3 regions of the Lactobacillus johnsonii genome follow, and region 2 is predicted to be linked to each of the others. Evidence: predicted binding sites of a transcription regulator. Region 2 holds the regulator's gene; each other region holds the start of a gene.

Region 1 (6,393 bases), 630 kb from region 2:
TGTATTCTTTTTATTTAATCGTCTCACTTTTACTTCAGGATCTGCACGTTCCATTTTATTAATAGTGTGTTGAAGAAAATGCAGAAGTGGTTTATATTTTTCGCCTAATAATCCGATCGTTTCAACAAAAAGCTCAACTGCGAATAACAGACCTAAAATCAATAACCAGATCCCCCAGCGAGGAGACACTAATGAAAGCAATGAAACAAAAGAAAAAATAAGTGAAATTCCATAAATAGCTAACACAGTTTGACGATGGGATAATCCCATTCGCATTAATTGATGATGCAAGTGATGTTTATCAGCTTGAGATATATTTTTTTTATTTAATTTTCGCCTAATCATTGCATAAACTGTATCAGTAATCGGAACACCCAAAATAAGAATTGGAACTAATAATGACACAAAAGTTACATTCTTTAATCCTTTTAACGATAGGACGGAAATCATAAAACCAATATATAAAGCACCTGTATCTCCCAAAAATATCTTTGCAGGATGAAAATTATAAGGTAAAAAGCCCAATAAACAAGCTGCTAACATAATACACATAATTGGAACATAGTGTTGCCAACTCTTTAAAAAGAAGAAACCAACAATTCCCATTGTTACAAGAGAAATTAAGGTGACACCGGTAGCTAAACCATCTAAACCATCAATAAGATTGACAGCATTTGTTAAGGCAAGAATCCAAAAAATAGTAAGGGGAAAACTCCACCAACCTAGTTGAATATGGCCTAAAAATGGCAAGCTTAACTCTCTTACTTTAATTCCAGCTAAGAAATATACAACCAGGGATGCAACAAAAATCCCAAACATTTTTTGTCTCGGCTTTAATTCTAAAATATCATCAATCAAACCAGTTAAGATAATAACACTGGATGCCAATAATACTGAAAAAAGTTCATGAGTCGGAAAATCCTTCCGTAATAAGACAAATTCTCCAATATTAAAAGCTACAAATATTGCTAATCCACCAATAGTAGGCATTGGCTTTTTATTGATGCGACGAGCATTTGGATTATCAACTGCACCTAATACAAAAGCTAATTTTCTAATAAAAGGAGTTATAGCAGCAGTAATAATTACTAATAAGAATATTTTAACAATTGTTTGAAACATAACAATCTACTTTCTTAAACTTCTTTTTTTCATTATACCTACACCCCAATATAAACACAATAAAGCGGTAAACAAAAAAGACGAATCTTAAAGATTCGTCTTTACTTAGCTATTGCAACAGCACGTTTTTCTCGAATAACCGTAACCTTAATGTTACCAGGATATTCCATATCTTGTTCAATTTGATTTCTAATATCATGAGCAAGAATAGTAGTACGAGCATCTGAGATCTTATCTGGCTCAACCATTACCCTTATCTCACGTCCTGCTTGAATTGCATATGCTTGTTTTACACCAATGTGTCCCTTTGCAATCGTTTCTAGTTGTTCTAGTCGACGAATATAGTTTTCTAGAGATTCACTTCTAGCACCTGGTCGAGCTGAAGAAATCGTATCAGCAGCTACAACTAACTCTGCAATAAAGGATAACTTAGGAACATCATCATGGTGAGCAGCAATTGCATTCACAACCAAATCTGGTTCATGATACTTTCGTGCAAGTTCAACACCAATTTCTACATGGGAACCCTCAATTTCATGATCAATTGACTTCCCAATATCGTGTAATAATCCTGCGCGTACCGCTATTTTTTCGTCTAAACCAAGTTCAGCAGCCATCACACCTGTTAATTTACCGACCTCAATAGAATGAGATAAAACATTTTGTCCATAAGACGTCCGATACTTTAAGCGTCCTAAAATCTTTACCAATTCTGGATGCATCTTATGAATACCAAGTTCCATTAAGGCACTTTCACCAGCTTCGTAAATATCATCATTTACTTCTTTACGAGCACGATCAACCATTTCTTCTATCCGCGCTGGATGAATTCGACCATCTTTAATTAAACGCTCTAAAGCTCTTTTTGCAATTTCACGTCTAATTGGGTCAAAACCACTTAAGACTACTACATCTGGAGTATCATCAATGATTACATCTACACCAGTTAAAGCCTCAAATGAACGGATATTTCTACCCTCACGGCCAATGATACGACCTTTCATATCATCACTTGGTAAATTAACAACTGAAACAGTTTTTTCAGAAACCGTATCGGCTGCACTACTTTGAATTGCATCAACAATTACTTTACGAGCAAAATGATCTGCTTTTGCCTTAGCAAGTTGATTACTTTCTTCAATCATTTCTGCTCTTTCCTTAACCAATTGGTCTGAAAGTTTATCTAAAACGATCTTTTTAGCATCTTCTTGATTCAACTCTGCAACTTCATAGAGCTTTTTCTCTCGCTCGGTCACTAATTGATCGGCTCTATTTTCTTTTTCTAGAACTTGAGCCTGCAATTTTTTAATTTGGTTTTCTTTCTGTGTGAGTTGTGAATCTTTTTGATCCAACAAACTATCTTTATGATCAATAGCATCTTCACGTTGCAGTAAGCGATTTTCTTGTCTAGAAACCTCTTGACGTCGTTCATTAAGTTCATTATCCACTCTTTCGCGATAATGATGAATTTCTTCTTGTGCTTCCAGAATTTTTTCTTTTTTTGCATCTGCTGCAGCTTTCTTCATTGCTTCTTTTTGTGAAGCAAGATCAGCTTCTACAGCTTTAGCTTTACTTTCTGCATCTGCCAAGATGTGTTTTGCATCATGGGCTGCATTCTGTGCTTGAGTTTCCCACTTATTTTTACGGATACTATAGCCAGCACAACCTCCAACTAAGACAGAAACAATAGCGACAGCAACAGGAACTAAAATTGTATTTACCATATTTTTACTATCGCCTTTTTTATAGAATTATTTCACACATTATTAATAATAAAAGTATCCGGAAGTGATGTCAATCATACAAAAAACCTTGGCCTCTAAAAGCCAAGGTTTAACTGTATCTGTCGATTATTTTTTTTCATCGGAAGCATCTTTGTTTACTGGTACTTCCTTGTCCTGTTTTACCTTTTCAGGATTTTCTCGTTCTTCAATTGCTTTAGCATCAATTCCATAAGCTTCACGAACTTTTTCTTTTACTTCTTCGTAAACATCAGGATGCTCTTCTAGATATTGCTTAGCATTCTCGCGGCCTTGTCCAATGCGATCATCCCCATATGAATACCACGAGCCAGCTTTCTTAATGATATCTTTATCAGCAGCCATATCAATTAACTCACCAGTTTGAGAAATTCCTTTCCCATACATGATATCGACTTCTGCCACTTTAAATGGAGGAGCAACTTTATTTTTTACAACCTTTAATTTAACTCGGTTACCAATTACGTCTGATCCTTGTTTAATTTGTTCTGCTCTACGTACTTCTAATCTAATCGTAGAGTAAAACTTCAAAGCACGTCCACCAGGAGTAGTTTCTGGATTTCCAAACATAACCCCAACTTTTTCACGAATTTGGTTAATGAAAACAGCAATAGTTTTAGTTTTAGAGATATTTCCTGAGAGTTTACGTAAAGCCTGACTCATTAATCTGGCTTGTAAACCAACATGTGAATCTCCCATGTCACCGTCAATTTCGGCTCTTGGTACTAACGCAGCCACGGAATCCACAACTAAGATATCAATTGCACCACTCGCAATAAGCGTATCTGCAATTTGCAGACCTTCTTCACCAGTGTTTGGTTGAGATAAAATTAAGGAATCAATATCAACACCTAATGCTTCGGCATAAGCAGGATCCATCGCATTTTCCGCATCGATATAAGCTGCCGTTCCTCCACGCTTCTGAACTTCTGCAACAGCATGAAGAGCCACAGTTGTTTTACCAGAACTTTCTGGTCCATATACTTCAATAATTCGTCCACGAGGATAGCCACCAACTCCAAGAGCTGCATCTAAAGCTAGTGAACCGGAAGGAATAGTGGAAATTTGAGTGTCTACTTTTTCACCCATGCGCATCACTGCGCCTTTTCCAAAGTCTTTTTCAATCTTCTTTAAGGCAATGTCTAAAGCCTTCTTTTTATCATCTTTAGCCAAATCTCTTCCTCCTTATTCCATTTATAATAATTATACTTGGTTTGACTACCTAAAAGCAAGAAAAATACGAACTAGCGTTCAATATTATATTTCTCTATTTTTTATTACGCATTTTTTATTAATTTTTTTCAAAAAAAAGAAGCATCTCTGCTTCTTTTAATCTTAAATTTCACCTTTAAATACGTCGCCGCTTTGCTTAAAGTAATCGTAACCAGAGTAAATAGTAAAGATTAAGCAAATGTACAATAAGATTGTACCAATATAGTACACATCACCAAGCAATAAGAAAATAATCGAGAGCATCTGAGTCGTAGTTTTAATTTTACCTGGCATTTTTGCTGCTAAAACTTGGCCTTTATTTTCAGCCAAAATCAAACGTAAACCAGTGACGGCTAATTCACGACAAACAATAATAGCTACTACCCATGCAGGCGCTAAATTTAATGAAATTAAAAATACAAAAGCTGTCATCGTTAGCATTTTATCTGCTAATGGATCAGCAAATTTTCCGAAGTTGGTAACTAAGTTTCTTGAACGAGCAATATGTCCATCCAAAAAATCAGTTATTGATGCCACTGCAAAAATTACAGCTGCTAACACATGAGACCAATAAATATGTGCTCCTAAGAAAGTTGCACTACCTGCTGGCCAATTAAAGATTAAGACTAGCATAAAAACTGGAATCATGAAAATTCTAAACATAGTTAATTTATTTGGTAAATTCATTAACGGTTACTTTGACCTCCATTATTTTGGGTAGTATTAGTTTGACCTTGTGTGTTCTGCGTATTTTGCGTATTGTTTTGAGTAGTTTGGCCATTTTGTGTATTTTGATTTTGTTGGTTTTGTTGTGTTTGATTATTTACATTATTAGTTGAACTTTGAGTAGTTGCACTACTTTGACGAGTACTACTACTTTGGCTACTTTGATTACTCTGTCCAGCAAATGTAAATCTAATTGTCATTGGTAAAGCTGGATTAGTTGCATTATGTGCATTTACCTTCTTACCGGCTAAAGTCAAAGTAGTTGATACACTATTCCCCATTTGTACAGAAACATTGTTTACATTTTCTGGTAATTGAACTGAGTGCTTCTCATTAGCTTTCAAAGTTCCTTGCCAAACAGAAGAACCATTTACTAAAATTTGTGCCCAAACATCATTCTTAGTGGTTCCTAAAGTTAAAGTTCGGTCACTCTTCAATCCACTAACACGGTAACTATTATTACCTAAACTAGAAATTTTAACTTCTGAGGTTGTAGTTTTTGGAGTTGATTTCTTCTTTGATGAAGCTTTAGATTTTGAAGATTTGATATGAGAAGAAACGGTTACATTCTCAGCTTGATTTGCTGACTGTTGATTGGTTCCAGTAAAGAAGCGAGTGTAAACAATATAAACTACTAGAATTACTAGAACAACACCAACTACTGTTGCAATTTGAGGTAAATAGTTACGCCATAGTCCCTTACGACTATTAGTTGTCTCTTTAATTCTTTCGCTCTTATTGTCGATTGAATTTTCAACATATTCTTCTGGTTTTGCTTCAGGTACTTCAGATTTATAATCTGCTAATAATTCCTTGCCGTTAAGACCAACAACATCAGCAAATTGCCTAATAAAGGCTCTAACGTAAAAATCTCCCGGTAATTGATCAAAATCATCATTTTCAATTGCTGTAAGATATCGACGCTGAATCTTAGTTATTTTTTCTACATCTTCAATTGACATGCCCTTTGCCTTACGAGCACTGCGTAATTTATCTCCAATATCTGCCATAATATCCTCTCAACTTTTTGCAATAATTCAAATATGAGTATACCAAACTAATCGACCATTAAACAAGCCAGCCACCATCGACATAAATAGTTTGTCCAGTTAAATAGTCTGAACGTTCATCAAGCAAATTTTCTACCCAAAAAGATATATCCTTCGGATCTGCCAATCTTCCTGCAGGAATTTCATTTTTAACTTCATTTAAAGTTTCAGCATCAAAAATTGCATTCATTGGTGTATCAACTGCTCCAGGAGCAATCACATTTACAGTTAAATTAGCCGATGCTACCTCACGTGCATACCCTTGTACAAAGCTTGATAATCCACCTTTACTGGCACTATACACACTCTCTAGCGCACTTGCTTGTCCTCCATACACAGATCCAATAAATATTATTCGGCCATGTGCCTGCTTTAAAAGCTGGGATTCTAAAAGGGAAGTTATCTTTATCGGAGCTAATAAGTTAATTTGGATAATCTTCTCAATTTCATCTAATTCTTGACTTCCAAGAAATTGATAATTAGTGATTCCTTGTGTAAAAATTACAGCACTTATTGGTAAGAGA
Region 2 (6,393 bases):
AGATTCATTTAAGTTAGTATTAATTCGACTAAGCCGTTCCCTAAAAGCACGATACAATCTAGAACTCTTTTGTGTATAAATCCAGAAAATAAAACCTAAAATTGGTAAAAACAGCAAGACAATTAACGCCGCAAATTTATTGGTTACATACATCGCTATAAAAGCAGTTACTAAAGAAAATACTCCAATGACTACTTGACAAAGTACTCCTAAAAAGTCGCTTAGAGTCATCGTATCATTAGTGACTCTTGATACAATTGAACCTGCTGGGGTCTGGTCAAAATAGCGCATCCCTAAACTATGAAGTTTTCGATATAAATCTTTTCTTACACTTTCAAGTGTTTTTTCAGCGCCAAGTGCATATAAATATTGATATACAAATTGAAGAATTGCCTTAATAATTGTTCCAAGTCCATATAATAGTCCAGCCCAAACTATAATCTGTACCGTTGCTTTTTGTTTGATCAAATAATTATCTAAGAAAAACTGTAGTCCCCTTGGTAAAAGCATATTAATTACACTTACTAAGAAAGCTCCAAAAATTGCAATTCCCATTTCCACTTTAAAAGGCTTTACGTACTTTAAAACTCTTTTAAATATTTGAACTTGTTCTTTAAATGGGATGGCCTTAGACCAAACTGATTTGCTTTCTTCATTATTGTCCATCTACTTCACCCACCTTTGCTTGTAGTTCTTGTTTACGCCACATTTCAGCATACCAACCATTTTGAGCTAAAAGGTCAGCATGTTTTCCTCTTTCAACAATCTTCCCCTCTTTTAGAACTAAGATGAGATCTGCATCCATTACGGAAGTCAAACGATGGGCCGCAATCAAGGTCTTTTTTCCTTTTCTTTCCGATTTAAGTGAATCCAAAATAGAGGTCTCTGTCTTTGCATCCACCGCTGAAAGAGCGTCATCTAATATCAAAATAGGACTTTCTTTTAACAAGGCTCGTGCAATTGACAATCTTTGTTTTTGTCCCCCAGACAAAGATACTCCATTCTCACCTACCAATGTTTTATACCCATTTGGCATTTGCAAAATGTCATCGTGTAAATCACTCTTTTGAGCTGCAGATTCAATTTTATCCTTCTCCACATTTTCATCAGAAAAAGCAATATTTTTTTCAATGGAGGTAGAAAACAAGAAATTATTTTGTGGAACATACGAAATTTCACTTAAAAGTAATTTTAAAGGAGTATTTCTAATATCATGACCACCTAAGCTTATTCTTCCTTGGTATTGATCAAACTCTCTTAATAAAAGCTCAATAATAGTGGTCTTTCCGGATCCAACTTTTCCCACTAAACCTAATGTTTGTCCTGGTTTTAATGTAAAATTAATATTTTGCAAAACTGGTATTTCTTTTTCATCAGGATAGGCAAAGGATTTAATTTCATATTTTAAATCACCTTGAATATCTCGAGCTGTTAAGCTCTGATCAGCGTTTTCATCAGTAATTTGAGGTTTCTCATATAATAGACGTTCAACACGATCATAGGAGGCTGATCCACGCTCTAAAATATTAAATAAATAACCAATTGCAAACATCGGCCATACCATATTAGAAATATAAGCAATAAAGGAAACCAATTGACCAACTGATAAAGTATGATTTGATACCAGTAACCCACCATAGATAATCGTAATTACATAAGTTGCTCCAATAATTAATGTCCCTAATGGATCAAACATTGAATCCCATTTAAAAACTTTCTTATTGATTTGAATGGTATCATCTACCATCTTATTAAAGGCAGCTGAATCCTGCTCACTTTCGCCAAAGGCTTTTAATACTTTAATTCCGGAAACTGATTCTTGAGTTTTATTATTTAAACGTGAAAATGCAGCTTGTGATTTGTCAAAACTATAATGAAGCTTATCTCCTAACTTCCAAGCACCTAAAGCAAGAAAAGGAAGTGGTAAAAGGGCAATAATAGTTAACCTAAAATCGGTAAAAATAATCATCGCAATCATTGTAGTTCCACCAGTAACCAAAGAGTCAACTAAAGTCAAAACTCCATCTCCAGCTACATTTTGAATGGAATTGATATCATTAGTCGCATGCGCCATTAAATCCCCGGTGCGGTGCCTTTGATAAAAGGTTTTATCCATTATCATAAAATGCTTGAATAAGCGGGATCGCATTTGTCTTTCTAACTCTGCTGCTCCACCCCAAATTTGCTTACGCCAGAAATAACGCAATAAATATAAGACTATGGCTGCAGCAATGACAGCTAAAATCAAAGCACCATACTCACCCCAGCTAATTGACCCTTTATCTAGCTGGTCAGCCATCAGCCCTAAAATTCTAGGTGGGACTAAATTAGCAATTGAAGTTAAAGCTAAAAAACTAATACCAATAATATATCTTTTCTTCTCTTGCTTAAAAAACCACCCTAATTTGCTAAAAATATTCATTTTTCACCCCACCATATACAAAAAGACAGAGGAATACGATCCTCTGTCTACTACCAAATATTAGTAAAGTAAGCTACTATTTTTGTTGTTGATGCTTCATCATATTCATAACTTGATTAAGCTTCTTAGCAGATGGTTTTTGTCCCATTTGCGCCATCATAGCTGCAATCATATCTTCACTAATAGGAGGATTGTCTTGGAAATACTTCTTCATGTATGCGCGAGCACCATAAAATCCGCCAACAAGACCGATTAATAATGCGATAATAATAAGAAAAATTGCTAAACCTAAATTCATTTCCCAAAAACCTCCAAAAATTAATGTACTTTTTCAGCATACCAAAAAAATAGTATTTTTTAAAGTAAAATATTAATCTTTTCTTAATCCTTTACGACGTTGTGCCTCTTTAGCTTTTTCTGAGGTTACTTCTTTACCATCTTTGTCAATGACTACAGTATCCTCTAATTGTTGTCTAAATCCAGCACGGAAGTTTTCTAGAAAAGCAGCTCTTAATTTTTTACGTTCCTCTAACTCATCAGGAGTTAATTCACGTTCTCTACTAATTTTAGTTAATTCATTGATTCGCTTAATTAAATTTTCTTCTTCTTTTTTGTCCATAATAAACACCTCACTAAACAATGTTAGTTTACCTTAATTATACCAATAAAAAAAGACTCAACTACTAAGAACGCCTGTTTGCCGAGATAATATTTTTTTGTTAGAATACTAATAAGTAAGTAAATGGAGAAAAAATTATGACTGAACCACATGCAAATAAACAATTAGAAATTTTACGTTTTATTTACGATACTGTTGAAGAACGAGCTTTTCCTCCTACAGTGCGAGAAATCTGTAGCGCAGTGGATCTTTCTTCTACTTCAACCGTTCACGGTCACCTAGCACGCCTAGAAAAGAAAGGCTATATTTTAAAAGATGCCACTAAACCAAGAGCAATCGAAGTAACTGAAAAAGGTCGAGAAGCTCTGGGAATTAAACCTAAAGATATTCCTGTTGTTGGCGTAGTTACTGCTGGTCAACCTATCTTAGCTGTTCAGGACATCGATGAGTATTTTCCTCTTCCTCCTGATCTCGAAAATGATGCTGGCGAGCTTTTCATGTTACGTGTGCATGGCGAATCAATGATTAATGCTGGAATTTTAAATGGTGATCATGTCATTGTTCGTAAACAATCTAGTGCTAATAATGGTGAGATTGTTGTCGCTATGACTGAAGATAACGAAGCAACTGTTAAAAGATTTTTCAAAGAAGATGGCTATTATCGTCTGCAGCCAGAAAACGATACAATGGATCCAATTATTTTACCTGTGGTTCAAATTTTAGGTAAAGTTGTAGGTCTATATCGTAATAATATTGATTAAAAAATGGTAGGAAATGTCATTCCTACCATTTTTTTGCTATTTAATTAGCGGTTTTACATTTAACCAGTCTTGCGCAATTACTTCGGCTAATTTTCTATTATAAAAAACAGCTGCGGGATGGTATTGCGGTACAACGATATACTTTTCTTTAGACCAAATATAACCATCTTTTTTATCATTTAATTCTAAAATTGGAGTATTTTCAATAATTTTTCCATGCACATTACTAATTTCATATTTATCATCTAGCAATCTTGTTAGAGCCGTAGTACCCACTGTTACAATGATTTTAGGTTTAACACACTTAATTTCATAATCTAAAAATGGTGCATGTGCCAAAATTTCCTTTTTAGTCGGTTTTCGATTAGGATATTTGATTACTTCTTTATTTTCTTTTTTACTAAATGTGTGCTTAATACTATAAGGACGGCTTCTGACAGCACTAGTTATATATACATCGTCTCGTTTAAGCCCGATTGAGGCTAAAGATTTCATTAATTCTTTTCCAGACGCACCGTGAAACGGGATTAGCGACTCTATCTCTTCTCTTCCTGGCGCTTCTCCTACAATCATAAGCTTGGGATGAACTGGACCAGCACCAAAATTAATTCCTTCCAATTTCATCCCCTTTGATCTTTCCTTAACTTCAGCTAAGAGTTTATCTGGATATTTCATTTTCAATATATTCCTGTGCCTTCTTCAATAATTCTTTCAATTCTTCATAATTTAAACAGGAATTAGCTTCTGCTAAAGTTGCCCATTTATAATCTCCAATTTCACTTTTTTGTAGTTCTATTTTTTGACCCGGGTTAAATCTACTCAAAAACAATGTTACAGTTTTTAATCGATCCCGGGCAATTTTATAAGTAATACTTTCCTCAAAATCAAAATCATAATCTGGTTTTAGTCCCACTTCTTCATAGACTTCTCTTTGAGCAGCCTGTACATTATTTTCATCCTTTTCTAGATGCCCTTTCGGAAAGCCCCAAGTTCGGTTAAGTCTACTTTGGACAAGTAAAAATTCTATTTTATTATTTTTAATACGATAAACAATACTACCAGCTGAATATTCCTGCATCTTTTTTACTCCCTTCTTATGATTGTTCTTGTTGTTTTCATTATAAGCTAAATTAAAATTTTCGACCCCTTCAAGACCTTTATCTTGTATTTAATTATATAAATTAAAATTATTTTTCATCTTTTTTGTTTAATCGACAAAATGTTAATTTAGGGTTACACTTTATGTTGAAGTAGATTAAATAAGGTGAAAAAATTGAAAAAACAAGAACAATCTGAAAGCTGGGGTCAGTGGATTCTCCAGGTACTAATTCTAACCGCCATATTTTTTGGTATCTTCTTTGTACTAAATAAATATGTTTTTGCCAACTTAACTGTATCTGGAATTTCAATGCAACCTACTTTTGAAAATAACGATCGTGTTATTGCTCTTAGGCATGCCAAGATTAAGGAAGGCGACATTGTAATTGTTGATGCGCCTGACGAACCAGGAGCCGTATATATTAAGAGAGTAATCGGATTACCGGGAGATACCATTGTAAGTAAAAATAATCAAATTTATATTAATGGTAAAAAACTTAATCAACCATGGTTAAAGGCTGGCCAAAAATTAATTGACAATGGAGAGGACGGAATCTCAGGTACTAAATATACTAATACACAAAATTTCACTCTGAGTTCTCTAGCTAAAACTCAAAATTATCGTCAATTTTATACTTCAAAGCAACTAAAAGAAATGCAAAAGACTAATAAAGTTCCTGCTAATACTTATTTTGTAATGGGAGATCATAGAAGCGTTTCTAAAGACAGTCGCTATATTGGAACAATTCCACGAAGTAAAATTGTGGGAGTAGTAAAGCTGCGCTACTGGCCACTAAATCACATCACATTTTATTAATCAAAAAGAGTTTCTTTTTTGAAACTCTTTTTTTGTAGATAAAAAAAAGCCATCTCTTTCGAGATGGCTTTTAATACTGTCTTGATTAATTGAATTAACCGCGACGCTTTTCAGCAATTCTAGCTGCTTTACCGTGACGTTCACGTAAGTAGTAAAGCTTAGCACGACGTACACGACCGTGACGAAGAACTTCAACCTTAGCAACACGTGGGTCATTTACTGGGAAAGTACGTTCAACACCAATACCTGATGACATCTTGCGTACAGTGTAAGTTGCGCTGATACCAGCACCCTTACGCTTAATTACAACACCTTCGAACATCTGAATACGTTCGTGAGTACCTTCTACAACACGTACGTGAACACGAACAGTGTCACCTGCACGGAAGTCAGGCATATCATCGCGTAATTGTTCTTTAGTTAATTCTTGAATTAATGGATCCATTATTTTCTCTCCTTCTACGGCATTCATCAACACCTTGTGCCAGCGGAATACCCATAAATCAGTGGCTTATGCCACAACGACTAGTTTACCAAATAGAAAAATGCTTGTAAATACTAATTCTCTTTTTCACTTTTAATTTCTTCAAGCATTCTCTTTTCTTCATCTGTTAACTCACGGTCAGCTAACATATCGGGACGGTAGAGATATGTTGCTCGTAAGGCTTCCTTATGG
Region 3 (6,393 bases), 240 kb from region 2:
AAGCTTAATTATTTGGTTTAATTTAGAAAAAGACAGGTATGATCCTTTCATACTTGTTTTTTTATTTAGTAGAGGAAAATGAAATCATCAATAGAAGTACTAAAGAATGTTTTTGGTTATACAACTTTTCGTCCCGGACAAGAACGAGTTATTGAGCAAGTTCTTAAAGGAAGAAATGTTTTAGCTGTAATGCCAACTGGAGCAGGAAAGTCAATGTGTTATCAGATACCAGCATTGGTTAACCCTGGTGTAACGTTGGTAATATCTCCTTTAATTTCCTTAATGAAGGATCAGATAGACTCTCTAAAACAAAATGGCATTAATGCTGCTGCTTTAAATTCAGCAACTCCTCAAGAAGAAGTAAATCCAATCTTGAGACAAGCCTATGAAGGAAAAATAAAACTTTTATACATAACTCCTGAGCGACTAGCAATGGATTATTTTCGCTATCAATTAAACTTTTTGGATATTTCTTTAGTTGCAGTAGATGAAGCCCATTGTATTTCTCAATGGGGCCATGACTTTAGACCTGCGTATCGCCAAATTATGGAGGGAGTAAAGTCAATTAAAAGCCAGCCTAACATTTTAGCTTTAACAGCAACGGCAACCCCTTCAGTGCAGAAAGATATTGCAGATCAATTAAATATTCCGGCTGAAAATTATGTTATTACTTCATTTGCAAGGCCAAATTTGAGCTTCAAGGTAGTAGATAATCCTAAAAATACTAACTTATATCTTTTAGATTATATTAAAAAGCATCCCAATCAATCAGGGATTGTGTATGCGAGTACAAGAAAAAATGTTGAAGAGTTGACTGACTATTTAGCTCAAAATGGAATTTTAACAGCGAGTTATCATGCTGGGCTATCTAATAAAGAAAGAGCCGATGTACAAGATGCCTTTCAATTTGATAAGGTCCAAGTGATTGTTGCAACAAATGCTTTTGGTATGGGAATTGATAAAAGAAATGTTCGATTTGTAATTCACGCTAATAGTACTCCAAACTTAGAATCATATTATCAAGAAGCCGGGAGAGCAGGCAGAGACGGAGAGCCATGTGAAGGAATATTAATTTATCACCCGAAAGATATTAGACTATATCGTTGGTTTATTGAACAATCTGATTTAGATGATGAATACCAAAAAATTCAATATCAGAAATTAGCTGCAATTACTAAGTACGTCAATACAACGGAATGTTTACAACAATTTATCGTCAGATATTTTGGTCAGACTTGCTCTCCATGTGGCAAATGTTCTAATTGTTTGGGAACATTTATTGAAAAAGATATTACTGCAGAAAGCAAAAAAATCATTTCAACAATTTATGAACTTGATGGATGTTTTGGCAAAAATGTAGTTGCCGATGTAGTTACAGGTGCCAATAATCAGCGCATGCGAGAAATTCGGGCATCTAATTTTAAAAATTATGGTAGTTTGAAGTTGGGGAAGAGGGCTGCCTTAGACTTAATTAATTATCTAATCAGTCATAACTACTTGGAGCTAACAGATACTCAATATCCTGTAGTTCATGTAACTAATTTAGGATGGGACGTTTTAGATGATAAAAAGCAAGTAAGTCAAAAGATTTCAAAAAATATCAGAAAATCAATACAACTTACTAATCAAATTTCAGAAAAGGAGAATAATCTATTCTTGCGTTTAAAGGAAACACGCTTAGAGTTAGCTAAAGAGCAGGGAATACCAGCATTTTATATTTTCTCTGATAAATCATTAAGAGATATGGCACTTCAAAAACCTAAAACAAAAACAGACTTTTTGAATATTTCAGGTGTTGGTCAAGCAAAATTAAAAGCATATGGGCAAATTATGCTTGATACCATTAGAAAATATTTGAAAGAAGAAATAGATTAATGAAGTGTCTAGTAATAAATAGTAGAATAGACTAGAACAGATTAAAAATAGGAGGACTAAAATGGAATATCCACAATTAGACCTTGAAAATGTAAAAGGTCCAAAAGCAGTAATTAAAACTAATCATGGAGATATTAAAGTTCAATTATTTGAAAAAGATGCTCCAATGACTGTAGAAAATTTTGTTCGTTTAGCTAAAAAGGGTTACTATGATAATACTACTTTTCATCGTGTAATTAGTGACTTTATGATCCAAGGTGGTGATCCAAAGGGTGACGGTACTGGCGGTGAGAGTATCTGGGGACATCCTTTTGAAGATGAGTTTTCAAATAAACTCTTTAACTTACGTGGTGCACTTTCCATGGCTAATTCTGGTCCTAATACTAATGGTAGTCAATTCTTTATTGTTCAAAATAAGAATGTGCCTAAACGAATGATTAAGGAAATGGATGCAGCTGGCTATCCAAAAGAAATTGTAAAAGCATATAAACAGGGTGGAACCCCATGGTTAGATGGTCGTCATACAGTTTTTGGTCAAGTAATTGATGGTATGGATGTCGTTGATGAAATTGCAAAGGTTCCACGTGATAAGGCAAATGATAAGCCTAAAGAAGATGTAATTATTAAGAACATTCAGATTGAAGATTAATTCGGTTAAAAACATGGTCTACCTTGATCATGTTTTTAATTTGGGCTTATAACACGGGGGTTAAATATGAATATATTTACTAATGATAAGTATCGGCCATCAGAATCACGTATTTTAGCTACATCCTTAACTTTTTCAGCTGGTTTTATTGATGCTTATACTTATATTCAACGAGGACATACTTTATCTGCAGGGCAAACAGGAAATGTTATCTTCTTTGCTTCAGCATTTGCGGATCACAATATAGCTGGTATGTTAAATAGAGCAACTACATTTATTGCATTTACTTTAGGGTTATTACTGGTAGGTCTTTTTCATAAATACGTAAAAAGTAATTATTGGCGGGTATTTTGTCTATTTCCAATTTTACTTATTTGCTTAGGAGTAGGCTTTGTTCCTAAAACTGTTCCGAATTATTATGTCGTGCCCGTAATTGCCTTTGGACTGGCTGTTCAAAATGCTTCCTTTAGTAAGATCGAAGGTATGGGGTATAATAATGCATTTACAACTGGTAATTTAAAAAAATCTGTCGTTGCCTGGAGTGCATATTTCTTTGGTGAAGATAAATCTCAGCATAATGCAGCTGTTAACTACATGCTTTTAGTTATTGCTTTTGCATTTGGAGCCATTGTGTCAGCATTACTTCAAAAAGTATTTCTCTTAAAAACTATATGGTTTGCAGTATTACTTCTGGGAACTATTAATATTGTTTATACAATTTCATTAAGTAAACGAAAAAAATTAAATTTCAAAAATGACTAGTCGTTAAAATTTTTAGTACATGTTTAAAAATCTCACTAGATTAAACCGGTGAATCCTCAGTTCAATCTAGTGAGATTTTTTATTTAGAAAAAATAAGTGGTAAGGATTAGAAAAAAGGAGCTAATAAATCATAAAAGTATAAATTCGTATAATGTATATTATGTAAAGTAGTATATAAAAATTATAGAATATATCAAAAGTACCTTGTTTATATGTATTATGTTTTAGGCAGTTAAATCTTTATCAACATATCTAAAATAATTTTTCTGGGTTAATTAGATTCTTACTAACTAAAAAATATAAGTTAAGGATTTTTATTTTGAATCTTCACTGTAAGCTTAAGTAAAAATTTTTATAGCTATGTCTATCTCTTATCTATAACTTTGTGATGCTGTGGCGGCCATTCTATGGCTTTTAAAATAATTATTGGTTAGCAGTTAATCGATTTGATTTAAATTTTCTGTTATATGTCCTATGCAAAATGTTTGCTATTGCCAGAGCTTATTTGTGGATTTAAGCTAGTTGTACAAGTATTCTCAGATAAAAGCTTAGATAGGATAAGTATATTTTATCTTGAACTTATGATATTTTGAAAATAATTGAAATATAAGGGATTGCTAGATTTTATAGTTCTTACTGAATATGATTATGGTAATACATAGAGTAATAAATTAGGACAATATTACTCCTGGCTGGGGCAATAATACATGATTTTTCATTAAAATTACCTTTCATTAAAATTATTGTTTTAATGAAAGGTATAGATGTATATCCTATAAAATATGGATTTTTAATTCATTCAAATCGATCTGTTTTTTCTTTTAAAGTTAACTTTTAAAATTTTGTTTTGATCCCAACAGCTACAAATTTATTTTAACCATATGTAATTCAGTCCGATATTTAAATATTTTACTATATCATTTTTGAACTAATACTTTTTATTCTCCTTTAATACTCTTATTCAGCTTATGTTTATCTCCTATTTTAACCTTAACTTCTCATACATTATAGTTAATTTTATTATTCATGCTTTGAAACTACGCTTATTTACAGCAATAATTGCTTTTTACTTAATGATTTTTCTTAAATACCCTTTATTTATACTAAAAATCCGTTCTTTTTAGATTAATTTATTGTTCTGATCCTGTTAGTTGTAAATTGATCTAAATTCCATACGCGTTATAACTAATTACCAGCCTTTTCCATAGTATACTAGCTTGTCTCCCCTCTCTCCTGCTAGGGGACAGTAACAAAACTTTTTTTAGGTCAATAAATAAGATATAATATTATACAAACCTACGTTCGAGGAGACTATAATTTGGAAACTAATAAATACTTAGAACTTATTAAGCAAGAATTGGCTAATATGCCAGATTTTGTAAAGGAATACAATCTAGGAACTTCTCATTCATTAACTACAACCTATCAATATTTAACTGAAATTCGACGTTTTTTCGACTGGCTAAGACAAAATAATATTGCTTCAGTTTCTTCTAATAAAGAGATTGAAGTAACGACGTTGGAAAATCTACAAAGAAATGATGTTATGCTGTACATTCATCATCTTAAACATACTAAAAATCAACAAGGTCGCTTAAATTCGCCAACTACCATTAATCGTTCTATTAATGCTCTACGCTCCCTCTATAAGTTCTTAACGATTACTTCTGACAATAATCATGGTGAACCATATTTTGACCGTAATGTCATGTTAAAAATCAATTCATTAAATGACACTAAGACATTAAATTATAGAGCTCATGTTTTAGAGTCACATATGTATATGGGAGATTTAAAGTACCAATTCTTAGATTTTATTGAAAATGAATATATACATAAATGTAATAAGCAGTCCCTACCTGCCTTTAAAAAGAATCACGAGCGAGATATGGCGATTATTGCATTGATTTTAGGAACTGGAATTAGAGTTTCTGAATGTGTTGGCGTAAATATGCGTAATATTAATTTAAAAGATGCTATGCTGGATGTTACACGCAAAGGTGGTCAAAAAGATAGTGTTCCCATTGCTGAATGGACGATTCCTTATTTAAAGAAATATAGGGAAATACGTGCCGATCATTATCATGCTGAAAAAGAAGATATTGCTTTCTTTTTAACTAGATGGCATGGAAAGACTAAAAGGATAACCACTAATGCAGTTGAGAAAATGGTTAACAAGTATTCTGCAGCTTTTGGGAAACCTCTTACTCCCCATAAGTTACGCCATACGCTAGCTAGTGAACTTTATGAAGTAACTAAGGATCAAGTGTTAGTAGCACAGCAATTGGGTCAGAAAGGAACAACAGCTACTGATTTATATACTCATGTAGATCAAAAAAAACAAAAAGCGGCACTAAATAAAATAAATAGATATAAATCTTCTGATTAATTCAACTCTAATCTCATTATTTAGCCTATAATAAAAGTGTATACTTTATGTAAAAAGGAAGGAACACTTCATGGAATTAAGAGTTTTAAGATATTTTCTTGCGGTTTGTGAAGCAAAAAATATATCAAAGGCAGCTGAAGCTCTTCATATTAGTCAACCATCGCTTTCACGCCAATTGAAAAATTTAGAGGCTGAACTTGGCGTAACTTTGTTTTATCGTGGACATCAGGAAATTACTCTTACTCAAGAAGGATATTATCTTCAGGAACATGCAGAAGAAATAATTTCTTTGACCAATAAAACACAACAAAATCTAAAACGCTCTCAAATTATATCTGGTGAATTATACATCGGAGCAGGAGAAAGTATTGCAACTAAACGTGTAATGGATATTATCCATCAAATTTTACAGAACTATCCTCAAGTGAAGATTCACTTCTTTAATGGAAATTCATCCATGATTGAAAGCAAGCTTGAGCGCGGACTATTAGACTTTGGAATTACAATGGGCCAATATGATACTACTCAAAATTTTAATAGTCTGACCCTTCCTGAAATTAATGAATATGGTGTGATTGTAAGTAAAAATCACCCATTAGCTGATCATTCCTGTGTTACTGCCGAAGATTTACAAAATTATCCTGTCATTATGTCAAAACATACGGCTGATTCTGATAACTTTAGAGATTGGTATACTGAGCCACAAAAGTTAAATATC

Evidence for each region. The regulator LexA, encoded in region 2, represses DNA repair genes until DNA is damaged. The targets are predictions, from matches to a motif close to CNAACANNTGTTNG.
Region 1: the regulator LexA is predicted to act here: its motif matches at 4,123-4,136, upstream of recA (recombinase RecA).
Region 3: the regulator LexA is predicted to act here: its motif matches at 4,578-4,591, upstream of xerS (tyrosine recombinase XerS).

The regions. Positions count from the first base shown of each region.
Region 1 covers NZ_CP059055.1:1,407,122-1,413,514, forward strand. The annotation lists gene H0I41_RS06690 (glycosyltransferase family 4 protein) at 1-1,122, opposite strand, end outside; gene rny (ribonuclease Y) at 1,224-2,846, opposite strand; gene recA (recombinase RecA) at 2,973-4,055, opposite strand; gene pgsA (CDP-diacylglycerol--glycerol-3-phosphate 3-phosphatidyltransferase) at 4,218-4,781, opposite strand; gene H0I41_RS06710 (helix-turn-helix domain-containing protein) at 4,781-5,830, opposite strand; gene ymfI (elongation factor P 5-aminopentanone reductase) at 5,889-6,393, opposite strand, start outside.
Region 2 covers NZ_CP059055.1:778,207-784,599, reverse strand. The annotation lists gene H0I41_RS03685 (ABC transporter ATP-binding protein) at 1-666, opposite strand, end outside; gene H0I41_RS03680 (ABC transporter ATP-binding protein) at 656-2,422, opposite strand; gene H0I41_RS03675 (YneF family protein) at 2,499-2,720, opposite strand; gene H0I41_RS03670 (DUF896 domain-containing protein) at 2,793-3,041, opposite strand; gene lexA (transcriptional repressor LexA) at 3,179-3,802, shown strand; gene H0I41_RS03660 (uracil-DNA glycosylase) at 3,839-4,477, opposite strand; gene H0I41_RS03655 (bis(5'-nucleosyl)-tetraphosphatase) at 4,461-4,880, opposite strand; gene lepB (signal peptidase I) at 5,076-5,717, shown strand; gene rplS (50S ribosomal protein L19) at 5,812-6,162, opposite strand; gene trmD (tRNA (guanosine(37)-N1)-methyltransferase TrmD) at 6,276-6,393, opposite strand, start outside.
Region 3 covers NZ_CP059055.1:1,018,828-1,025,220, reverse strand. The annotation lists gene H0I41_RS04795 (manganese-dependent inorganic pyrophosphatase) at 1-8, shown strand, start outside; gene recQ (DNA helicase RecQ) at 79-1,875, shown strand; gene H0I41_RS04785 (peptidylprolyl isomerase) at 1,937-2,524, shown strand; gene H0I41_RS04780 (YoaK family protein) at 2,591-3,286, shown strand; gene xerS (tyrosine recombinase XerS) at 4,605-5,675, shown strand; gene H0I41_RS04770 (LysR family transcriptional regulator) at 5,746-6,393, shown strand, end outside.